Regions from separate parts of the Streptomyces sp. NPDC015125 genome, predicted to be linked through region 1. Evidence: riboswitches for the same ligand, from Rfam matches in the RefSeq annotation. Region 1 holds a riboswitch; each other region holds the start of a gene.

Evidence for each region. A riboswitch is a leader RNA that binds a small molecule or an ion and turns the genes downstream of it on or off. The one in region 1 is predicted to bind cobalamin.
Region 2: it holds a riboswitch for cobalamin, as region 1 does, so the genes downstream of both, cobN (cobaltochelatase subunit CobN) here and metE (5-methyltetrahydropteroyltriglutamate--homocysteine S-methyltransferase) in region 1, are expected to answer to the same signal.
Region 3: it holds a riboswitch for cobalamin, as region 1 does, so the genes downstream of both, thiI (tRNA uracil 4-sulfurtransferase ThiI) here and metE (5-methyltetrahydropteroyltriglutamate--homocysteine S-methyltransferase) in region 1, are expected to answer to the same signal.
Region 4: it holds a riboswitch for cobalamin, as region 1 does, so the genes downstream of both, ACF088_RS26470 (cobalamin biosynthesis protein) here and metE (5-methyltetrahydropteroyltriglutamate--homocysteine S-methyltransferase) in region 1, are expected to answer to the same signal.

What each region holds. Positions count from the first base shown of each region.
Region 1 is NZ_JBIBVF010000002.1:218,886-224,240, forward strand. It holds gene metF (methylenetetrahydrofolate reductase [NAD(P)H]) at 1-16, shown strand, start outside; gene metE (5-methyltetrahydropteroyltriglutamate--homocysteine S-methyltransferase) at 525-2,843, opposite strand; cobalamin riboswitch at 3,009-3,237, opposite strand; partial or broken gene ACF088_RS05990 (malate synthase A) at 3,423-3,624, opposite strand; partial or broken gene ACF088_RS05995 (short-chain fatty acyl-CoA regulator family protein) at 3,614-3,775, shown strand; cobalamin riboswitch at 3,875-4,061, shown strand; gene ACF088_RS06000 (CoA-acylating methylmalonate-semialdehyde dehydrogenase) at 4,259-5,355, shown strand, end outside.
Region 2 is NZ_JBIBVF010000018.1:77,482-82,836, forward strand. It holds gene cobN (cobaltochelatase subunit CobN) at 1-3,323, opposite strand, end outside; cobalamin riboswitch at 3,361-3,487, opposite strand; gene ACF088_RS29435 (cobalamin biosynthesis protein CobG) at 3,655-5,142, shown strand; gene ACF088_RS29440 (precorrin-8X methylmutase) at 5,311-5,355, shown strand, end outside.
Region 3 is NZ_JBIBVF010000005.1:52,419-57,773, reverse strand. It holds gene ACF088_RS14505 (hypothetical protein) at 1-38, opposite strand, end outside; partial or broken gene ACF088_RS14500 (NAD(P)H-dependent flavin oxidoreductase) at 454-1,326, shown strand; gene thiI (tRNA uracil 4-sulfurtransferase ThiI) at 1,329-2,735, opposite strand; cobalamin riboswitch at 2,888-3,106, opposite strand; gene ACF088_RS14490 (ABC transporter ATP-binding protein) at 3,413-4,288, opposite strand; gene ACF088_RS14485 (FecCD family ABC transporter permease) at 4,258-5,307, opposite strand.
Region 4 is NZ_JBIBVF010000014.1:145,204-150,558, reverse strand. It holds gene ACF088_RS26480 (caspase family protein) at 1-1,418, opposite strand, end outside; gene ACF088_RS26475 (hypothetical protein) at 1,424-1,867, opposite strand; cobalamin riboswitch at 2,070-2,221, shown strand; gene ACF088_RS26470 (cobalamin biosynthesis protein) at 2,351-3,412, shown strand; gene ACF088_RS26465 (cobyric acid synthase) at 3,423-4,988, shown strand; gene ACF088_RS26460 (putative cobaltochelatase) at 5,059-5,355, shown strand, end outside.

The DNA.
Region 1 (5,355 bases):
CGAACTGCACCAGTGAGCCGCTTGCGGGGTTCGAGGGCGGCCGGATACTGAATTCCTTCCTGCACGGACCGCCGCTGGCCGCGGGGGCCGAGGCCAGGAGGCCCCGAACAGTTCTATGGACACCGGGCAGCGCAGAATGTTGCGGCGTGCGCAATGCCGGGAAATGTGTGGAGGCACCGCGAATTACCCGGTGGCGCACATCGCACTTCAGCAACGTCTGTGCGGAACCGGGTTATGTGTGCAGCAACACGAACTCTGGGTCGGGTCGGCCCTGGATTATTGGTCAGCGGCGCCCTTCCCGTTCATCGGAACCGCAAGTCGCATTTCGGGTGCCGGGGTACGTGCGGCCGGATATTTTTCGCGCGTGACGTAGGTGTCGCGGGGTGCCATGGCGACCATCGGGATGCCGTCGATGACAACGTGCTGAGGTTGTCTTCTCAACGTGGGATCTCCCTCGCGCAGCTGCATGGCGGCCCGGGACGGCCGGGAGGCGCGGCTGCGTTCCCTCCCGGCCGTCGGCGGAATCAGGAGCCGGCGAGCTCCGTTCGGACGGTACGGGCCGCCGCGACCAGGTTCTCCAGCGAAGCGCGGGTCTCGGGCCAGCCGCGGGTCTTCAGGCCGCAGTCCGGGTTGACCCAGAGGCGCTCGGCGGGGATGGCCTCAAGTCCCTTGCGGAGCAGGGCAGCTGCCTCCTCGGGGCTCGGGATGCGCGGGGAGTGGATGTCGTAGACACCGGGGCCGGCTTCGCGGGGGTAGCCGTGTGCGGCCAGTTCCCGGGCGACCTGCATGTGGGAGCGGGCGGCCTCCAGGCTGATGACGTCCGCGTCCAGATCGTCGATGGCCTGCACGATGTCGCCGAACTCCGCGTAGCACATGTGGGTGTGGACCTGGGTGCGGTCCTGTACCCCGCTGGTGGACAGGCGGAACGCCTTGGTCGCCCAGGCCAGGTACGCGGCGTGGTCGGCGGCGCGCAGGGGCAGGGTCTCGCGCAGCGCGGGCTCGTCGACCTGGATGACCGACGTTCCCGCAGCCTCCAGGTCAGCCACCTCGTCGCGCAGGGCGAGGGCCACCTGCCGTGCGGTCTCGCCCAGCGGCTGGTCGTCGCGGACGAAGGACCAGGCGAGCATGGTGACCGGGCCGGTGAGCATGCCCTTGACCGGCCGGTCGGTCTGCGCCTGTGCGTAGGAGGTCCAGGGCACCGTCATCGGCTCGGGGCGGGAGATGTCCCCGGCCAGGACCGGTGGGCGGACGTAGCGGGTGCCGTAGGACTGGACCCAGCCGTGCCGGGTGGCGAGGTAGCCGGTGAGCTGCTCGGCGAAGTACTGCACCATGTCGTTGCGTTCGGGCTCGCCGTGCACCAGCACGTCGATCCCGGCCTTCTCCTGGAAGGAGAGGACCTCGCGGATCTCGTCCTTGATCCGGTCCTCGTAGCCGGCCGTGTCGATCCGTCCGGCCCGCAGATCGGCGCGGGCGGTGCGCAGCTCGGTGGTCTGCGGGAACGAGCCGATGGTGGTGGTCGGCAGCAGTGGCAGCCCGAGGTGGGCACTCTGGGCGGCGGCCCGGTTGGCGTACGGCGCGGAGCGGCGGCCGTCGGCGTCGGTAATGGCGGCGGCCCGAGCGCGCACCGCCGGGTCGTGGGTGATCGCGGAGTTCGCACGGGAGGCCAGGTCGGCGCGGTTCGCGGCGAGTTCGGCGGCGATGGTGTCGGTGCCCTGGGACAGGCCCCGCGCGAGCGTCACCAGTTCTGCGGTCTTCTGCTTGGCGAAGGCCAGCCAGCGGACGATCTGCGGGTCGATGTCGCGCTCGACGGCGGCGTCCAGCGGCACGTGCAGGAGCGAGCAGGAGGCGGCCACGTCCACCCGGTCGGCGAGGCCGAGCAGGGTGCCGAGGGTGGACAGCGACTTCTCCAGATCGTTGATCCAGATGTTGCGGCCGTTGACCACGCCCGCGACCAGGCGCTTGCCCGGCAGTCCGCCGACGGCCGCCAGCGCGTCGAGGTTGGCGGCGGCCGCGTCGGTGAAGTCGAGTGCCAGACCGTCCACCGGCGCCTTGGCCAGGACGGGCAGGGCGTCGCCGAGCCGGTCGAAGTACGAGGCGACCAGCAGCTTCGGACGGTCGGTGAGGGCGCCCAGGTCGCGGTAGGCGCGCGCGGCGGCGTTGAGTTCGGCCGGGGTGCGGTCCTGGACGAGGGCGGGCTCGTCGAGCTGCACCCACTCGGCCCCGGCGGCGCGCAGGTCCGCGAGCACCTCGGCATAGACCGGCAGCAGCCGGTCCAGGAGGGTCAGCGGCTCGAAGTCGGCGGCCACCCCGGGCGCGGGCTTCGAGAGCAGGAGGTAGGTGACCGGCCCGACGAGGACCGGCCGGGCGGTGAGGCCGAGTGCGAGGGCTTCCTTGAGCTCGGCGACCTGCTTGGCCGAGTCGGCGGTGAAGACGGTGTCCGGGCCGAGTTCGGGGACGAGATAGTGGTAGTTGGTGTCGAACCACTTGGTCATCTCCAGCGGCGCGACGTCCTGGGTGCCGCGGGCCATCGCGAAGTAGCCGTCGAGGGCGTCGGCCGCGACGGCGTCGCGGTGGCGGTCCGGGACAGCACCGACCATGACGCTGGTGTCCAGCACATGGTCGTAGTACGAGAAGTCACCGGTGGGCACCTCGTGGATGCCGGTATCGGCCAGTTGCTGCCAGTTCGAACGGCGCAGGTCCTTGGCGGTCTCCAGCAAGGTGTCCGCGGTGACGCGGCCCTTCCAGTAGCCCTCGATCGCCTTCTTCAGTTCCCGGTGCTGTCCCTGGCGGGGGTAGCCGTACACGGTGGCCCGTGCTGCCGCGGCTGCGGGCTTCGCTGTCACGGAACTCTCCTTCGCGGATACGTTTCCTGAAAGTCCCGGAGACGGAACGAGGCACGCGAAGGGATGACGAACCGGACGGATCCACGGTGCACTCGCGACGCACGTGTCCGCCTGGTATGTACGCCGACCCGCCCTCGAGGTCACCGGGATATCCGTCCACACATGGGGTGTGCACGGGCAACGGGCAGGTCTTCGGACTCGCGGGCGCGCCTGCCGGAGTCTTCCGGCGGGCACCTACTGGCCGTCGCTTCCCGGATCCGCGGCCCGGATCCAGTGCGTATGACGGCGGTCGTTCCCACTCACCGCTGCGGGGCAGTCCCGGATTCTCACCGGGTTCCCTCTTACGACGCGGCCCGTCTGGCGGACGGGGCGAACCAATTGCCCGGCCAGCGTAGGACGTGGTGCCCGTATCGGACACCTCTGTTCACATGCCGGACTGTGAGTTGAGACACCGGCGCGACGGGATTCACCCGCGACAGGGCGCGGAACGGCTCCATTGGTCCGTTCCACGCCCCGTTCCGCACGCCCGATGGGCCCCTCGGCCCGGTGGCGATCCGGGCACCCTCAGCCCTGGTCGTAGGTGTAGGCCCGCAGGAAGGGCGAGGTCATGGTGACCTTCGTCCGGTCGGCGAGCGAGAAGTCCGGGCGGTGCGCAAAGGTCTATCAGGCTGAAGAGGTAGTCCCAGCGGTCGGCGTTGAGGCCCGCGCTGTGCTCGCGCGGCTCGTAGAGGATCTCCTCCATCGCAAAGGCCGTGGTGACCGTCTCGATCATCGACAACGCCTCCGCCGCCACCCCGATCGGCATGGGCTACCGCATTTGCGGACGCACCGACTGCCCGCAGCGGGCGGTACCACCGCTGGACCGCCGGCTAGCGGTGGACGAGAACAGCGGCACGTTCGTGCCGTACCCGACCACTGAACCGGACGTCTGACGGCGCGTTCGGCTGCCGGAAACACGCGGTGGCCGCCGGTGTCCTGGGTGCGGATTTCAGCGTGCGGTCCGTGGCGGGGTGGACTTACTAGGACGTCCAACTATATGTTCGGGGCAAGGCCCGCGGTGCAGGGAAGCCGGTGTGAATCCGGCGCGGTCCCGCCACTGTGACCGGGGAATGCGCTCCCCGAACAAGACCGGCCACTGACGGAGAAGTCCGTCGGGAAGGCCGGGGAGCGTGTGCTGATCCGGGAGTCAGGATACCGGCCGCGGGGTGTTCCGTGTTGTCCACGAGGATGGAGCAGACACGCATGGCACCGGTGTGCACCCACGCCCTCGACCGGCGAAACCAACGGCTACCGATCACCGACGGCTGACGGTCGCCCAGCCCTGCGCTTCTCGCGCTGCCCGCGCGCACGTCGTCCGGCGTCCGTGCCGGGCCGGCGCGCCATCCCCGGACTCACCTGACGGAGAGCAGGCTTTCATGGTCCGTGAACTGGCACATTTCATCGGCGGCAAGCACACCCCGGGCACCTCGGGGACGTACGGCGATGTGTACGATCCCAACACCGGTGAGGTGCAGGCACGTGTCCCGCTCGCCGGCCGCGCCGAGACCGAGGCGGCGATCGCCGATGCCGCCGAGGCCCAGCGCGAGTGGGGCGATCGGAATCCGCAGCGCCGAGCCCGAGTGCTGCTGAAATTCCTCCAACTGGTCGACGCGGAACGTGAGTCACTCGCCCGACTGCTGTCGTCCGAGCACGGCAAGACGGTGGCCGACGCCCACGGAGACCTGCAACGCGGACTGGAGGTCGTCGAATTTGCCGCCGGCATCCCGCATCTGCTCAAGGGCGAGTTCACCGACAACGCCGGCGGCGGGATCGACGTGCACTCCCTGCGCAGTCCCATCGGCGTCACCGCCGGCATCACCCCGTTCAACTTCCCGGCGATGATTCCGCTGTGGAAGGCCGCCCCCGCCCTGGCCTGCGGCAACTCCTTCATCCTCAAGCCGTCGGAACGGGACCCCTCGGTACCGCTCCGGCTCGCCGAACTGTTCGTGGAGGCAGGTCTCCCGCCGGGCGTCCTCAATGTCGTCAACGGCGGCAAGGAAGCGGTCGACACCCTGCTGGAGGACCCCCGGGTCGGCGCGCTGGGCTTCGTCGGCTCCACCCCGATCGCCGCGCACCTCTACGCCACCGCGGCCGCGCGCGGCAAGCGTGCCCAGTGCTTCGGCGGTGCCAAGAACCACATGATCGTGATGCCGGACGCCGACCTGGACCAGGCCGTCGACGCATTGATCGGCGCGGGCTACGGCTCGGCGGGGGAGCGCTGTATGGCGATCTCCGTGGCCGTCCCCGTCGGCGAGAGGACCGCGGATGCCCTGGTGGAGCGGCTGAAGGAGCGGATCGGGCAGCTGCGTATCGGCCGCAGCGACGACCCCGAGGCCGACTTCGGGCCGCTGGTCAGCCGGGACGCCGCCGATCGGGTGCGCCGCTACGTCGACATCGGCGTCAACGAGGGCGCCGAACTCATCGTGGACGGCCGCGGTTTCACCCTCGCCGGGCACGAGAACGGCTTCTTCGC
Region 2 (5,355 bases), on a different contig from region 1:
GCGCCCTTGTAGCCGTGGCGGCGCATCGCCTCGATCCAGCGGGGGTTGACCACCCGGGCGCGGAAGACCCGGGAGGTCTCCTCGACCAGGGTGCGGGTGCGGACCGTCTCGGGACGGGTCGAGTCACCGATGTACGCCTCGGGGGCCTTGCCCTTGAGCGCCTTGACGGTGGCGACCATGCCGCCGTGGTACTGGAAGTAGTCGTCGGAGTCCGCGATGTCGTGCTCGCGGGTGTCGGTGTTCTTGGCGGCGACCGCGATGCGCTTGTAGGCGGTCTCCATCTCGTCCCGGGCCGGGCGGCCTTCGAGACCGCGGCCGTAGGCGTAGCCGCCCCAGACGGTGTAGACCTCGGCGAGGTCGGCGTCGGTGCGCCAGTCACGGGAGTCGATCAGCTGGAGCAGGCCCGCGCCGTACGTCCCCGGGCGGGAGCCGAAGATGCGGGTGGTGGCGCGCCGCTCGTCACCGTGCTCGGCCAGGTCGGCCTGGGCGTGGGCGCGGACGAAATTGGACTCCGCGGGCTCGTCCAGTCCGGCGACCAGCCGTACGGCGTCGTCGAGCAGGCCGATGACGTGCGGGAACGCATCGCGGAAGAAGCCGGAGATGCGCAGCGTGACATCGATACGGGGGCGGCCGAGTTCGGCGAGGGCGATCGGCTCCAGGCCGTTGACCCGGCGCGAGGCGTCGTCCCATACGGGGCGGACCCCCAGCAGGGCCAGGGCCTCGGCCACGTCGTCGCCGCTGGTCCGCATCGCGCTGGTGCCCCACAGGGACAGGCCGACCGACTGCGGCCAGTCGCCGTTGTCGCTGCGGTAGCGCTCCAGAAGGGAGTCGGCGAGGGCCTGGCCGGTCTCCCAGGCGAGGCGGGAGGGGACGGCCTTGGGGTCGACGGAGTAGAAGTTGCGGCCCGTCGGGAGGACGTTGACCAGGCCGCGCAGCGGGGATCCGGAGGGCCCGGCCGGGACGAAGCCGCCGTTCAGCGCGTGCACCGCGTGGTCGATCTCGTCGGTGGTGGCGGCGAGGCGCGGGACGACCTGGCGGGCGGCGAAGTCGAGGATGTCGGCGACCGCGGACGGGTGTCCCTCGGCGATGCCGGACACCGCCGCCGGATCCCAGTCCGCGTCCTCCATCGCCTGGACCAGGCCGCGGGCGGTCTCCTCGGCCGCGTCGGCGGTCGTCCGGGTGGCTGCGGACTCGTCGAGACCGAGCGCCTCCCGCAGACCGGGCAGGGCGGAGGTACCGCCCCAGATCTGGCGGGCGCGGAGGATGGAGAGGACGAGATTGACCCGGCCCTCGCCGGTGGGCGCACCGCCCAGGACGTGCAGACCGTCGCGGATCTGGGCGTCCTTGACCTCGCACAGCCAGCCGTCGACGTGCAGCAGGAAGTCGTCGAAGCCGTCGTCGTCGGGGCGCTCGTCCATCCCCAGGTCGTGGTCGAGCTTGGCGGCCTGGATCAGCGTCCAGATCTGGGCGCGGATCGCGGGCAGCTTGGCCGGGTCCATGGCGGAGATCGCCGCGTACTCGTCGAGGAGCTGCTCCAGGCGCGCGATATCGCCGTAGGACTCGGCGCGGGCCATCGGAGGGACGAGGTGGTCGACGAGGGTGGCGTGCACCCGGCGCTTGGCCTGGGTGCCTTCGCCGGGGTCGTTGACCAGGAAGGGGTAGACGAGCGGGAGGTCGCCGAGGGCGGCGTCCGGGCCGCAGGCCGCGGAGAGGCCGGCGTTCTTGCCGGGCAGCCACTCCAGGTTGCCGTGCTTGCCCAGGTGGACCATGGCGTCCGCGCCGAACCCGCCGTCGTCCGCGGAGGCCGCGATCCAGCGGTACGCCGCCAAGTAGTGGTGCGAGGGCGGCAGATCGGGGTCGTGGTAGATCGCGATCGGGTTCTCGCCGAAGCCGCGCGGCGGCTGGATGAGGATCAGGAGATTGCCGCGGCGCAGGGCGGCCAGCACGATGTCGCCGTCGGGGTTGCGGCTCCGGTCGACGAACATCTCGCCGGGCGGCGGCCCCCAGTGCTCCTCGACCGAGTCCCGGAGCTCCTGCGGGAGCGTGGCGTACCAGCGCTTGTAGTCGGCGGCCGGGATGCGGACCGGGTTGCGGGCGAGCTGCTCCTCGGTGAGCCACTCCTGGTCGTGGCCGCCGGCCTCGATGAGGGCGTAGATCAGCTCGTCGCCATCGCCGGACACCAGGCCCGGGACCTCTTCGCTGCCGAAGTCGTAACCGTCGGCCTGCAGCCGGCGCAGCAGGGCCACGGCGCTGGCCGGGGTGTCCAGGCCGACCGCGTTGCCGATCCGGGAGTGCTTGGTCGGGTACGCCGACAGCACCAGGGCGAGCCGCTTGTCCGCGGCCGGGATGTGGCGCAGCCGGGCGTGGCGGACGGCGATCCCGGCGACCCGGGCGGCGCGCTCGGGGTCCGCGACGTACACCGGCAGACCGTCCTCGTCGACCTCCTTGAAGGAGAACGGAACGGTGATCAGCCGGCCGTCGAACTCGGGGACGGCGATCTGTGAGGCGGCGTCCAGCGGTGAGAGGCCCTCGTCGTTCTCCTCCCAGGCGCTGCGCGGCCCGGTCAGGCACAGGGCCTGCAGGATCGGTACGTCGAGGGCGGCCAGCGCACCCGCGTCCCAGGACTCGTCGTCGCCGCCGGCGGACGCCTCGGCGGGCTTGGTGCCACCTGCGGCGAGGACCGTGGTGACCAGGGCGTCGGCGGCCCGCAGCTCCTCGATCAGTTCCGGCTCGGGGGCGCGGAGGGAGGCGACGAACAGCGGGCGGGCCCGACCACCCGCCGCCTCGATCTGCTCGCACAGGGTCCGTACGAAGCCGGTGTTCCCGCTCATGTGGTGGGCGCGGTAGTAGAGCACGGCGACCAGCGGGCCGGTCTCGTTGCGGGCCTCCCACCCCAGCGGGCCCCAGGACGGGGCGGGCTCCGGCGGCTCGAAGCCGTGGCCGGTCAGCAGCACCGTGTCGGAGAGGAAGCGGGCGAGCTGGTCGAGGTTGGCGGGCCCGCCGTGCGCGAGGTAGGCGTGCGCCTCGGCCGCGATGCCGACCGGGACCGTCGACTGCTCCATGAGCTGGGCGTCGGGGGCCTGTTCACCGGTGAGGACGACGACCGGCCGGTGCTGGTCCTCGGCGAGCAGCACCTCCAGGCCCTCCTCCCAGGCGCGGATGCCCCCGAGGAGGCGTACGACGACGAGGTCGCAGCCCTCCAGCAGGGCAGGAAGCTCGGCGACGTCGAGACGGGAGGGGTTGGCGAGCCGGTACGGCACCGGGCCCGTGGCCGCGCGGGCACTGAGCAGGTCGGTGTCGGAGGTCGACAGCAGCAGAAGCATGCGAGCGCAGGCCTTCCTCGGGGTGTCCGCGCCCCGGGTGGTCGTAAGGACGGCGGGAGTTCCTGGCTCGCCCGGCAGTTGCCGGGTTCACAGTGGCGGGACCGCGCCGGATTCTCACCGGGCTTCCTCCCCAGGGTCGTGGACCCTGCGCCGTCGCTGGCGTCCGGTGGGCCAGCCGACCCACCGACCTGCATAGTAAGGGCTATGGGCGGGCGAGGTAAGCGGGCCTCCGGGCAACCCGCGGCAGGACGGGGGCGCGCACGCGGCGGGCCGGGTGCACGGCCGGATCCGGCCCGGATCGGTGCCCACCCCCGTGGGTATGCTCGCGGCCATGCCGCCCTCCCCCTCGACACGGCCCCAGGCCGCCGCACCGCCGCTGCGCGCCCGCGGTGACGCCTGCCCGGGAGCGCTGCGGCTGCACCAGGCCGCCGACGGCCACCTCGCCCGCGTCCGGCTGCCGGCCGGGGATTTGACGGACCGTCAGGCGGCCGTCTTGGCCGACGCCGCAGAGCTGCTCGGCGACGGTCACCTCTCCCTCACCTCCCGCGGCAACGTCGAGCTCCGCGGCCTTGCGGAGGGCTGCGGCGGCCGCCTCGCCGCTCTGCTGCGCGACGCGGGTCTACTGCCCTCCGAGCGCCATGAACGCATCCGCAACATCCTTGCCTCCCCGCTCGCCGGACTGGACCGGCACACCCCTCCTGACGTGCGGCGGTGGGCCCGTGAGCTGGACACACTGCTCTGTGCGAGCGAGTGGGCGACCGCCCTCTCGGGCCGTTTCCTGTTCGTTCTGGACGACGGGCGGGGCGATGTGGCGGCGCTCGGCGGAGATGTGAGCTTGCTCGCAGAAGCGGGAGCGGAACCGGGAGCGGAAGCGGGAACGGAAGCGGGAGCGGGAGCGGAAGCGGAAGCGGAAGCGGAAGCGGAAGCGGAAGCGGAAGCGGAAGCGGACAGGGGCCGGCCCGGCCCGGTCGGCAGCGCCCTGCTGCGGGTCGGCGACGATCCGGCGGCGCTGCGGATCGCCGGCCCGGACGTACCGCGCGCCGCGCTCACCGCCGCCGGGGCCTTCCTGACCGCCGCCGGGGCGAGCGGCAGCGGCGCCTGGCGGGTCCGCGAACTCCCGGACGGGCACCGGCTCACGGCCCGGGAGGTGGCGGAGGCACTGCGGTCGGCGGGCATCGAGGCCGCGTACGTGGCCGAGGCGCCCGCACCCGGCGCCCGCACCTCCCCGCCGCACGCCCCGCAGTACGCGGACTCCGGCGCCCCCGGCATCGTCGAGGGGCCCGACGGCGTCCGGGCGCTCTCGGTCCTGGCGCCACTGGGCCGGCTGTCGGTCGCCCAGTGGCGGCTGCTGACCGCGATCGCCGAAGGCGACGGCTCCGGCGCACTGCGCCTCACCCCGTGGCGCGGCATCGTGCTGCCCGGACTGCCGGCCGCCGCGGCACCCCGCCGGCTGGCGGAGCTCACCGCCGCCGGACTGATCACCGACCCGGCCTCCCCCTGGCACCGGCTCGGCGCCTGTACGGGCCGCCCCGGCTGCGCCAAGTCCCGCACCGACGTACGCGCCGACGCCACGGCCGCGCTCACCGCCGGTGCGGCCGTCCCGGCCGGACCGCCCACCGGCCCCGCCCCCGACGGCCTCCCCGTCTACTGGTCCGGCTGCGAACGCCGCTGCGGTCATCCGCACGGCACCTGGGTCGACGTGCTGGCCACGGCGGAGGGCTACCGGGTAGCACTGGTGGAGCCGGACACCGCACCGCCCGCCTCAGGCACCGCCTCCGCCTCCACACACGCCGCAACGTCCTCGCCCCCGGCCCCATGAACACCCCGAAGCCCCTGCACCACCCCGAAGCCCCATGAACCACCCAAGCCACCCAAGCCATGTGAACCACCTGAACCACCTGAACCACCTGAACCACCAAGCCATGTGCACCACCCGAACCACCCGAACCACCCGAGCCCTCCCGCACCCGACACCCCCGAGGCCAGAGTGACCGCGTTCGACTACGAGAAGGACGGGGCGACGATCTACCGC
Region 3 (5,355 bases), on a different contig from region 1:
GGCACGTACAGCACATCGGACTTGAGTCGGGGGCGCATCATCCGCCTTCGGGGCCGGGCGTCCGCCACTCCGGGTCCGATGTGTCATCGGACCCGGAGCCGGAACCTGTAGTCGGTCGGGGCCCAGCCGAGTATCGGGGCGGTTCGAGGCCATGTCTTCACGGTCGGGCCACAGGACCTCCCGCAGGTTTCGGTCACCGATGGGTCGCCCACCGATTCCCGCCCGGGCAGCCGGCACAGGAGGAGACGCCCTCGCCCCCTCGCATGCGTCCCCTCGTATGCGTCCCCCCCCCCGCATATGTCCCCCCCCCCGCATACGTCCCCCCGCATACGTCCCCCTCGTGCAGGGCACCCCGGGCCGGCGCAAACCGCCGCACCGGCCCGGATCGCTCCGCCCTCCCTGCCCATCGGACATGCCGCCGTCGGTATTTCGTGAATCCGCTAGTGTTCGTCCATGTTTCAGACGAGATTCACCGAGATGTTCGGTCTTGCCCATCCGGTGATGTCGGCTCCCATGGCCCTGCACAGCGGCGGCACGCTGGCTGCCGCGGTCTCCGCCGCCGGCGCACTCGGCTGTTTCGGGGGCACGCATCCCCGGAAGGGGCCCGACTGGATCCGTGCGGAGATCGCGACCATCCGTGCCACGACGGACCGGCCGTTCGCGGTCGGGTTCATCACGCCGTTCCTCCCTTTCACCGAGCCGCTGTTCGACGCCACACTGGAGGAGCGGCCGGCGGCCGTCGCCTTGTCGTTCGCCGATCCCCAGCCGTGGCTTGCCCGGGCCAAGGACGCGGGAGCCCGCGTGATGTGCCAGGTCCAGAACTACGAGGACGCCGAGGCGGCCGTTGCCGCAGGGGCCGATGTCCTCGTGGCGCAGGGGAACGAGGCCGGCGGCCACACCGGGATGCTGGGCCTGCTGCCGTTCCTGACCGGGATCGTGCGGAGGTACCCCGATGTCCCGGTGCTGGCCGCAGGCGGCATCGGCGACGGCCGAACGCTCGCGGCGGTCCTCACCGCCGGTGCGGACGGCGCCTGGCTGGGCACGGCGTTCCTCGCGACACCCGAGGCGGTCGAGGTGCACGACATCCACAAACGCCTGATCGTCGAGAGCGACGGCGGCGACACCGTGTGGACACGGGCCTACGACATCGTGTCAGGACTGCCGTGGCCCGCAGGTATCGGCGAACGCGTCCGCCGCAACCGCTTCACCGACGAGTGGTCGGAGCGCGAATCAACGCTGCGGGACCGCGCGGAGGAACTCAGGCCCGAGGAAGGAGCCAACCCCTTCGGGGCCCCGCCCGACCCCGACACGAGCGAGGTCATCTACGGTCAGTCGGCATCCTTCGTCGACGGCATCCGCCCGGCCGCCGACGTGGTCCGCGCGATCAGCGACGAGGCCGAAGCGATCCTGGACTCGCGGCCCCGCTCGCTGCTCGGCCGGCCGTCAACCTGACCGGCGTGGCAGCCGGCCCCCGCGGGAACGGCCGCGCCGGGCTCCGCCTCCTCGCCGGAGTTACCCGGGTACATGACCTGGACGTCACTCAGCAGACCGTCCACCAGGTCGTCCAGGTCGAGTCGCTTCTCCACCGAGAGCAGGCCGGTCAGCCCGGCGCGAAGGGTGACCCGGGGCGGTGCGAGGAGCTTGCAGCAGTCCTCGTCCGGCAGCACGGAGATCTCCGCGGTGCCGAGGGACCGGGCCTCGTCGATGATCTCCTGCTTCTCCCAGCCGACCAGCGGCCGCAGCACCGGCAGGGTTGCCGCCTCGTCGACGGCCGCCATGTTCGCCAGGGTCTGGCTGGCCACCTGCCCCAGGCTGTCACCCGTCACCAGTGCCTCCGCCCGGGTCCGGCCCGCCAGCGCGGAAGCGGCGCGGACCATCAGCCGTCGCTGCGCGACGACCTGGAGCCGGCCGGCCCCCGCGATGGCCAGCTGCTTCTGGGCGTGGCCGAGTGCGATGACATGCAGCTGCCCACCGGGCTGGTACCGATTGAGCTCACGGGCGAGGGCGTAAGCCTTGTACACGGAAGCGGCGTTCGTGTACGGAGCGCCGGTGAAGTGCACGAAGTCGCAGTGCAGGCCGCGGCGCATGGCCCGGTGGGCCGCTACCGGTGAGTCGTAGCCGCCGGAGAGCAGCACCAGGGCGCGTCCGCTGGAGCCCACGGGCAGTCCGCCCGGTCCCTGATGGCGGCTCCAGGAGACGTAGCTCTCCTTGTGGTCGATCTCGACCGAGACCAGTACGTCGGGGCTGGAGAGGTTCACCGGCAGGGGACCGAGGGCTTCCCGGACGCGGGCCCCGAGAAAGCGCTCGAACTGCGAGGAGGTCATCTCGAAGCTCTTGTTCCGCCGCTTGACCCGCACGGCGAAACTGATTCCGGGCCGTTCCGCGCGAGCGGCGGCGAGCGCCTCCACGGCCGTCCCGGTGATGTCCGACACGGTGCTCGGAACGCGCAGGGCAGGCTCCACCGAGTTGAACCCGATCACCCGCCGGGCGCGCTCCACGAGGTCCTCCAAGGGGACCTCGCCGCCGAGCACGGTGACGTTCTGGCCGGCCTTGATCCATGTGGAACCGCCGATACCGCGCAGGGCGCCGCGGAGATTGTCGTGCAGCCGCTCGGTGAACAGGTGCCGGTTGCGGCCCTTGAGGAAGATCTCACCGTGCTTGAGCAGGACACAGGGCCCGCTGGGGTGGGGCGCTCCGGGGGAGGGGATGGCGGGAATGCTCGGTTCGCCGGGCACGAAACTCTCCTTCGCGAGTCGTCGTGAGGGCCGGCGCCGGGCCGCGAACGGGGCGCGGGCCCGCCCGTCCCCGTCATACGCAGGGCCGGGTGGAACACACCACTCGCTCAGCGGTCCCGCCGCCGGGACGCGTGGATCCGTGCGCGGTGATCACACCCCGCACGAGCAGTGGCAGGTCTTCGGACTCGTGGGCACATCCCGAAGGGCGGGACACCTACTGGCCGTCGCTTCCCGGGTCACCTGCGTGCCCAGTGCTTCATGACGGCGGTCGTTCCCACTCACCGCTGCGAGGCAGTCCCGGACTCCCACCGGGTTCCCTCTTGCGACACCCCGTCTGGCGGGCGGGGCGAACCAGCTGCCGGTCCAGAGTAGACAAGGTGGCGCGCATTGCGTGAACCAGACCTTGACTCTCCGCTGTGAGCCGGGATGGCTGATTCGAGACTCTGTCGGGTAGGGGGACGATGCGTCACTCTGAGAGGAGTCATGGGTACTTCAACTGGCCAACTGCGTGCCGAGCTTGGGGGAGCCGGTGGCCTACGTTCCTCTTCTCAAGGGCAAGGCGGGGGAGTTTTTGGCACGGGGACAGCGTCGGCGGAGGTGCGGTCCCGGATACGCCCGGTGATGGAGGCCGTGCCCGACTGCGACGTTCGAGATCTCCTGGAGACCTTCTCCTGCGATCACCCTCTTTGTCCGGCCTGCCTTCCTCCGTTCGGGCCGTCGTTGCCCGCCGAATCCACGCCGGGAAGCACCGTGATGTGCGGCACGCCGGTGCGCGGGTGCTCGGTCACCTCCGCCTCGACGCGGTAGACCTCGGCCAGAAGCGCGGGGGTGAACACCTCCGCCGGGGTTCCGGCCGCGACCACACGGCCGCCGTCCATCACACAGATCCGGTCACAGAAGGAAGCGGCCAGGTTGAGGTCGTGCAGCGCGACGACGGCGGTGACGCCGAGCCTTCGGACGAGCCGCAGCGCATCGAGCTGATGGCGCAGGTCCAGGTGGTTGGTCGGCTCGTCCAGCACCATCGTGCCCGTGCGCTGTGCGAGCGCACGGGCGATCAGGACCCGCTGCTTCTCCCCGCCCGAGAGGTGGTCGAACGGTGCGTGTGCCAGGGCACCGACGTGCAGTTCCTCCAGCGCTCGCAGGATGATGTCGCGGTCGTCCGCGTCATCGCCCGCGAAGGCCCGCTTGTGAGGCGTGCGGCCCATGGCGACCACGTCGTACACGGTGAGCTCGAAGTCCCCGGCGGTTTCCTGGAGGACGGCCGCCAGCCGCTGCGCGAGCCGTTTGCCGGGCATCCGCCAGACGTCCGTGCCGTCCAGCAAGACGCGGCCGGACGTGGGGCGCTGCGCCCGGTAGAACGTGCGCAGCAGCGTCGACTTGCCGGCCCCGTTGGGGCCCACGAGCGCCAGCATCTCACCGGGTGCCACGTGCAGGGACGCCTGGTGGACCAGGGGTTTGCCGTTCACCACGACGGAGACCTCCTGGGCGTCGAGCGCGCCTGCCGCCGCAATCGTGCTGTTCGTCACCGAGCCGCCCTCCGCCGCATCAACCACAGGAAAAACGGGCCGCCGACCAGGGCGGTGAGAATGCCGACGGGTATCTCCTCCGGACTCATCAGGGTGCGCGCGGCCAGGTCGGCGGCGATCAGGAAGGCCGCGCCCAGGAGCGCGGCGGCGGGCAGCGCACGGCGGTGGTCGGCGCCCACCAGCAGCCGCACCACGTGCGGCAGGATCAGCCCGACGAAGCCGATCTGCCCGCTGACCGCCACGATCGTGCCGATCATCAGCGCGACGAGGGTGAAGAGCGCGGCCCGAAAGCGGTGCACGTCCAGGCCGAGGGCCGCAGCGGCTTCCTCCCCGGCCAGCAGGAGGTTGAGCGAGCGGCAGACGCCGAGCAGGACCGCCGTCCCCAGCAGGACCGCGCCCACGGGTATCCACACCGTCGTCCAGGTGGTGCCGGCCAGCCCGCCGAGCATCCAGCGCAGTGCGGCCTGGGTCTTGTGCGGGTCGTTGGAGGTCACGAGGAGGAAGCTGGCCAGGGCGGAGAGCACTTCGGCCATGGCCACGCCCGCCAGCACCAGCCGCACCGTGGTCATCCTCCCGCCGGAGCGGGCCAGCAGATAGACGGCGACCAGCGCGGCCAGCGCGCCGCAGAATGCCGCGACGGGCAGGGAGAACATGCCGAACAGGGTCACGTTCAGCACCAGCACGAGCACCGCGCCGACCGATGCGCCCGACGAGACCCCGAGCAGCATCGGGTCGGCCAGCGGGTTGCGGACCAGGGCCTGCAGCGCCGCCCCGGACACGGACAGTCCCGCGCCCACGGCTCCGGCCAGCAGAACCCGGGGCAGCCGGACGTCGACGACGATCGTCTCGCGCACCGGGGTCCACGTCGGCTCGGCCAGCGCCGGATGCACCCGGTGCAGCAGGAGGCTCCAGACCTGGTCGGCCGGGATGGTGATCGAGCCGACCGCGATGCCGGCCGTCGCGGCGCCAACCAGCGCGACGCCCAGAAGAACGAGCACCAGGGAGTAGGGAATTCCGGGGCGGCGCCTGGCGAGCGGCCCGGGTATCTCCCGCCCACCGGGCCCTTCGCCGGGCCCTTCGCCGGGCCCTTCGCC
Region 4 (5,355 bases), on a different contig from region 1:
GGGCTGGGCCGCAGGAGTCTGAGGTCGTGGTGGGCGCCGTCGGTCCGGTCGAGCAACTCGGGCCAGGAGGCGTGGGCCGGATCGACGTCGGCCGGCCGCCGGTTCTCCGGGATGCCGACGACCAGGGGGGTGTAGGCGACGGGGGCGCTGTAGTGCAGGGTCGCCGGGGAGCCCGTGGCGGGCATACCGCGGCGGGCCTCGTAGTAGTCGGCGGTGGACTCGGGGATCCAGATGTCGGGCTGTGGTCCGGGCCGGTTGAGGGGGTCGATGCCCTTGTCGGCCGGCCGGGCCCTCCCGGTCCCCAGGGCCTCGCCCTGCCAGCGCTCGGCGGCGGCGAAGCCCTGGTCGACCTGGTCGCGGGCGGCGGAGTAGACGGTGATCTGGGCGCGGCGGCAGCCGTCGGGGAGGTCGCTCTCGCCGTTGAGGGGCCGGGTGTTGGTCTCGGACATCTCGTAGTCGAAGGCGGCCCGGCGCAGCGCGGGTTCGGCCTCGGGGGCGGTGAGCAGCCGCAGTTCGAGGGCGGGCGGACAGGGCGCCTCGCCGTGCGGGAGCCGGAGCAGGACGATGCCCGTGATGGCCGGTACGAAGATGATCGCCAGGATCAGCAGGAGTCGGGGCCAGTGCCGGAGTCGGGGCCAGTGCCGGAAGGACGACTTCAGCCGGCGGCGTAAGCGGATCCGCAGCGGGGTCGGCGGGCGGGCCTCGGGGGTGGCGAAGGACAGGATGACGTCGTCGACGGTGTTCTGCTTCGCCGAGCGCGGCTCCCAGACGTCGCCCATCGGGGTCCGCTCACCGGCCAGTTGTTCCTGCAGGGCCCGGACGAGGTCCTCGAAGGTGACGAACCGTTTGCCGGGAATGCCCCGTTCCAGGGTCCGGACCAGGGCGCGGTTGAAGACACTGCCCCCGGTGGGTTCCTCGCCGCTGAAGATCCGGCGGTTGGGCTGCGCGGCCATCAGCAGCGAGGTGGGGTTGCGGCAGGAGTGGAAGGCCTCGCTCGCATTGCCCGCGTAACAGCACTCCAGGACGATCACGATGCGGTCGGCCCGTGCGTTGTCCAGATAGGACAGCACCGTGTGCTGCCAGGAGACGGTCTTGTGACGCCGTTCCGAGGCGCCGACCATGAGGTGCAGATTGCCGCCGTCGCTGGCCACCCGGCCGTGGCCGGAGAAGTACACCAACAGCAGCCCGCGCGCCTCCTGGACGACGGTGTCCAGCGCCTGTTCCACCTCCCAGGGCTCCTGGGGCCGGCAGGTGACGACCTCGCCCTTGGTGAACAGATCGACGCCGGGGGCGAGCAGGGCCTGCTCCAGCTTCCGGACGTTGTCCTTCACCGCGGGCAGCGGGCGCAGCGTGCGGTAGTCGTCGACGCCGATCAGCAGCGCCCGGTTGACCTTGCCCCGTGCGTCGTATTCGGACATCCGGCTCAGTCCCCGTCGGTGCTGCCGCTCTCGTCCGCCGGGCTGCCGGGATCGGGGTGCCCGGGGGCCGCGGCGCCCGGGCCCGCGTCGCCGAGCGCGCACAGGTCCCCGTCACCGGCCCCGACCGCGACGGCGGGCCGCTCGCCGGTGTCGCGCTCCTCCCGGCGCCGTCGCAGCCACTCCTGCAGGGCGATGGTGAGGCTTTTGGTGATCTCGGCGGCGACGGCGCCGACGATGACCAGGATCAGGTCGTCGACGCCGACGGCCATGTCACCGGGGCCGTCGTCGCTCTCGTCCGCCGGCCGCGGCCGGAGCTGCCAGTCGTGGCCGTGCCGGTCCAGCCACGGCTCGCGCTCCAGCCAGGCCCTGAGGTCTTCGATGTCCTGGTCCGGATTGTTCGTGCCCGTGATCCTGAGGCGGATCTCGTGACGGTCAGCGCTCTGCGGCATCCCCCGGCCCCCTTCCGGCGGCCCCGTCGCCACCGTGCACCAGATAGTGACGTGAGATCAGGGGCGGGGGCAACCGTCTGTGACCTCGCTGCCACGCTGTGGCGTGCACCACAACGCGTGCCACAGGACAGCGTTGCAGGTCAAGGGCGAGTTGACGGGCATCGCGGGGCGTGGTGGACTGCCGGAGCCATTCGGCGACAGCTGAGGAAGTCCGGTGTGAATCCGGCGCGGTCCCGCCACTGTCACCGGGGAGCGTTCCTCCAGCGAAGGCCACGGTCCGCCTCGCGTACGTCCGATGACGTACGCAGGACTGGAAGGCCGGAGGATTTCGCCGATCCGGGAGCCAGGAGACTCTTGTCGCCGTCACGTCGAGCCAGGGCGCGGACCCTGAGTGAGGACACACCGCCATGCCCGGCCGCCCTTCGAGATCTCCACTGCCCGCCGCAGGGCCCCTTGGACACGCCCCAGCGGCGGTCTGACCCGATGCGCGGCGAACACGCGGGATATGCGTGCGGCGCGGCCCTCGGCTTTCTCGGCGACCTGATCGCGGCGGACCCGCGGCGCGGCCATCCGGTGGCCGCCTTCGGCCGGGCCGCGAGCGCCGTCGAACGCCGGCTGTGGCGCGATCACCGCGGCTACGGAGCGGCGCACGCCGTGCTGTGTGCGGGCGGTGCCGCCGCCGGTGCCGCACTGCTGGAGCGCACCGTACGGGCGGCCGCCCCGGCCCCTCTGCGCGACGGCGCCCGGATCGCGCTGACCGCGGCGACGGTCTGGGCCGTGCTGGGCGGCACCTCGCTCGGCCGCGAGGCGCGGGCCGTCGGTGGTGCGCTGACGGCGGGCGACCTGGACGTGGCGCGGGAGCGGCTGCCGCATCTGTGCGGCCGCGATCCCCAGGCCCTGGACGGGTCCCAGATGGCCCGCGCGGTGGTGGAATCGGTCGCCGAGAACACCTCGGACGCCGTGGTGGGCGCCCTCGTGTGGGGCGCGCTGGGCGGGGTGCCCGGCCTGGTGGCGTTCCGGGCGGTGAACACCCTGGACGCGATGGTGGGGCACAAGTCGCCGCGCCACCGCCGCTTCGGCTGGGCCTCGGCCCGGCTCGACGACCTCGCCGGCTGGCCCGGCTCCCGGCTGACCGCCGCCCTCACCGTGCTCGCGGGGCCCGACCGGCGCGGTGCGCTGCGGGCCTGGCGAGCGGACGGCGGCGCCCATCCGAGCCCCAACGCGGGCCCGGTGGAGGCGTCGTTCGCGGGTGCGCTGGGCGTACGGCTGGGCGGCACGCTGGCCTACGGCGGACGGGTGGAGCACCGGCCGCAGCTCAACGGCGGGGCGCCGCCGGTCGCGGTGCCCGACATCGAACGGGCCGTGCGGCTCTCGCGCCGGGTGGGCGTCCTTGCGCTGGCGACGACGGTGGCGGCGCGGCTGGCGGTCGGGGCGCTGCGACGGGCCCCGGTGGCCACCGCCCGCCCGGCCACGGGTGCGGTGACGCCCAGGACCGTGCGCGCACTGGCGCGTACGGCTCACGACAGCCGGAGGCCCGGCGCATGAGGAGGACCCGGTGAACGGGCGGTTCAAGGCATCGGGCGGAGCCGTCGGCGGTGGCCTGTTGGTGGCCGGTACGACGTCCGACGCGGGCAAGAGCGTGGTGACGGCGGGCATCTGCCGCTGGCTGGCCCGGCAGGGTGTGCGGGTGGCGCCGTTCAAGGCACAGAACATGTCGCTGAATTCGTTCGTCACCCGCGAGGGCGCGGAGATCGGACGGGCCCAGGCGATGCAGGCCGCCGCGGCGCGGGTGGAGCCGACCGCGCTGATGAACCCCGTCCTGCTCAAGCCCGGCAGCGACCGCAGCAGCCAGGTGGTGCTGCTGGGCAAGCCGGTGGGCGAGCTCAGTGCCCGGGGCTACCACGAGGGCCGCCAGGAGCAGTTGCTCGGCACGGTCACCGACTGCCTGGCGGAGCTGCGGCGTACCCACGACGCGGTGATCTGCGAGGGCGCCGGCAGTCCCGCCGAGATCAATCTGCGGCGTACCGACCTCGTGAACATGGGCCTGGCACGGGCCGCGCGGATCCCGGTGGTGGTGGTCGGTGACATCGACCGCGGCGGGGTGTTCGCCTCCTTCTTCGGCACCACCGCGCTGCTGTCCAAGGAGGACCAGGCGCTGGTCGCCGGCTATCTCGTCAACAAGTTCCGGGGCGATGTGACGCTGCTGGAGCCGGGGCTGGAGATGCTGCGCGGTCTCACGGGGCGGCAGACGCTGGGTGTGCTGCCCTTCTCCCACGGCCTCGGCATCGACGAGGAGGACGGCCTGCATGTGTCGCTGCGCGGCGCGGTGCGCGAGAGCGTGGTGGCTCCGCCGCACGGCGCCGAGGTGCTGCGGGTGGCGGTCGCCGCCGTACCGCTGATGTCGAACTTCACGGACGTGGACGCGCTGGCCGCGGAGCCGGGCGTGGTGGTGCGGTTCGTGGACCGGGCCGAGGAGCTGGCCGATGCGGACCTGGTGGTGCTGCCGGGGACCCGGGGCACGGTCCGGGCGCTGCAGTGGCTGCGCGAGCGCGGACTGGCGGACGCGGTCGTCCGGCGGGCCGCCGAGGGCCGTCCGGTGCTGGGCATCTGCGGCGGCTTCCAGATGCTGGGCGAGCGCATCGAGGACGACGTCGAGTCGAAGGCGGGCACGGTCGACGGGCTGGGGCTGCTGCCCGTCCGCGTGCGGTTCGCGGCGGAGAAGACCCTGGCGCGGCCGGTCGGCGAGGCGCTGGGCGAGCCGGTGGCGGGCTACGAGATCCACCACGGGGTCGCCGAAGTGACCGGCGGGGACGAGTCGTTCATGTCCGATGGCCAGGGGCGCAGCCTGGACGGGTGCCGGACCGGCTCCGTATGGGGCACGCACTGGCACGGCTCGCTGGAGAGCGACGGCTTCCGGCGGGCCTTCCTGCGGCGCGTCGCGGCGGACGCGGGCCGGGCGTTCGTGCCGGCCCCCGACACCGCCTTCGCCGCCCTGCGCGAGGAGCAGCTCGACCGGCTGGGCGATCTGATCGAGGAGCACGCGGACACCGGCGCACTGCTGCGGCTGATCGAGGAAGGGGTACCGGAGGGGCTGCCGTTCGTGCCTCCGGGGGCGCCATGAGGGTAGGCAGTGGAGGACCGCGACAGACGCAGAAGACGCAGCCGGCCGACGACCTGGAGGACGACACAGCATGACAACCGCTCACAACACCGCCCCGCAGTACCCCTTCACCGCGGTGGTCGGGATGGACGATCTGCGGCTGGCGCTGCTGCTGAACGCGGTGAGCCCCGCGGTGGGCGGTGTGCTGGTCCGCGGGGAGAAGGGCACCGCCAAGAGCACCGCCGTGCGTGCGCTGTCGGCACTGATGCCGCACGTGGACGTGATCAGCGGCTGCCGCTTCGCCTGTGCCCCGGCCGCGCCCGACCCCGGCTGCCCCGACGGGCCGCACGAGGCGGGTGCCGTCGAGGACCGCCCGACGCGGATGGTC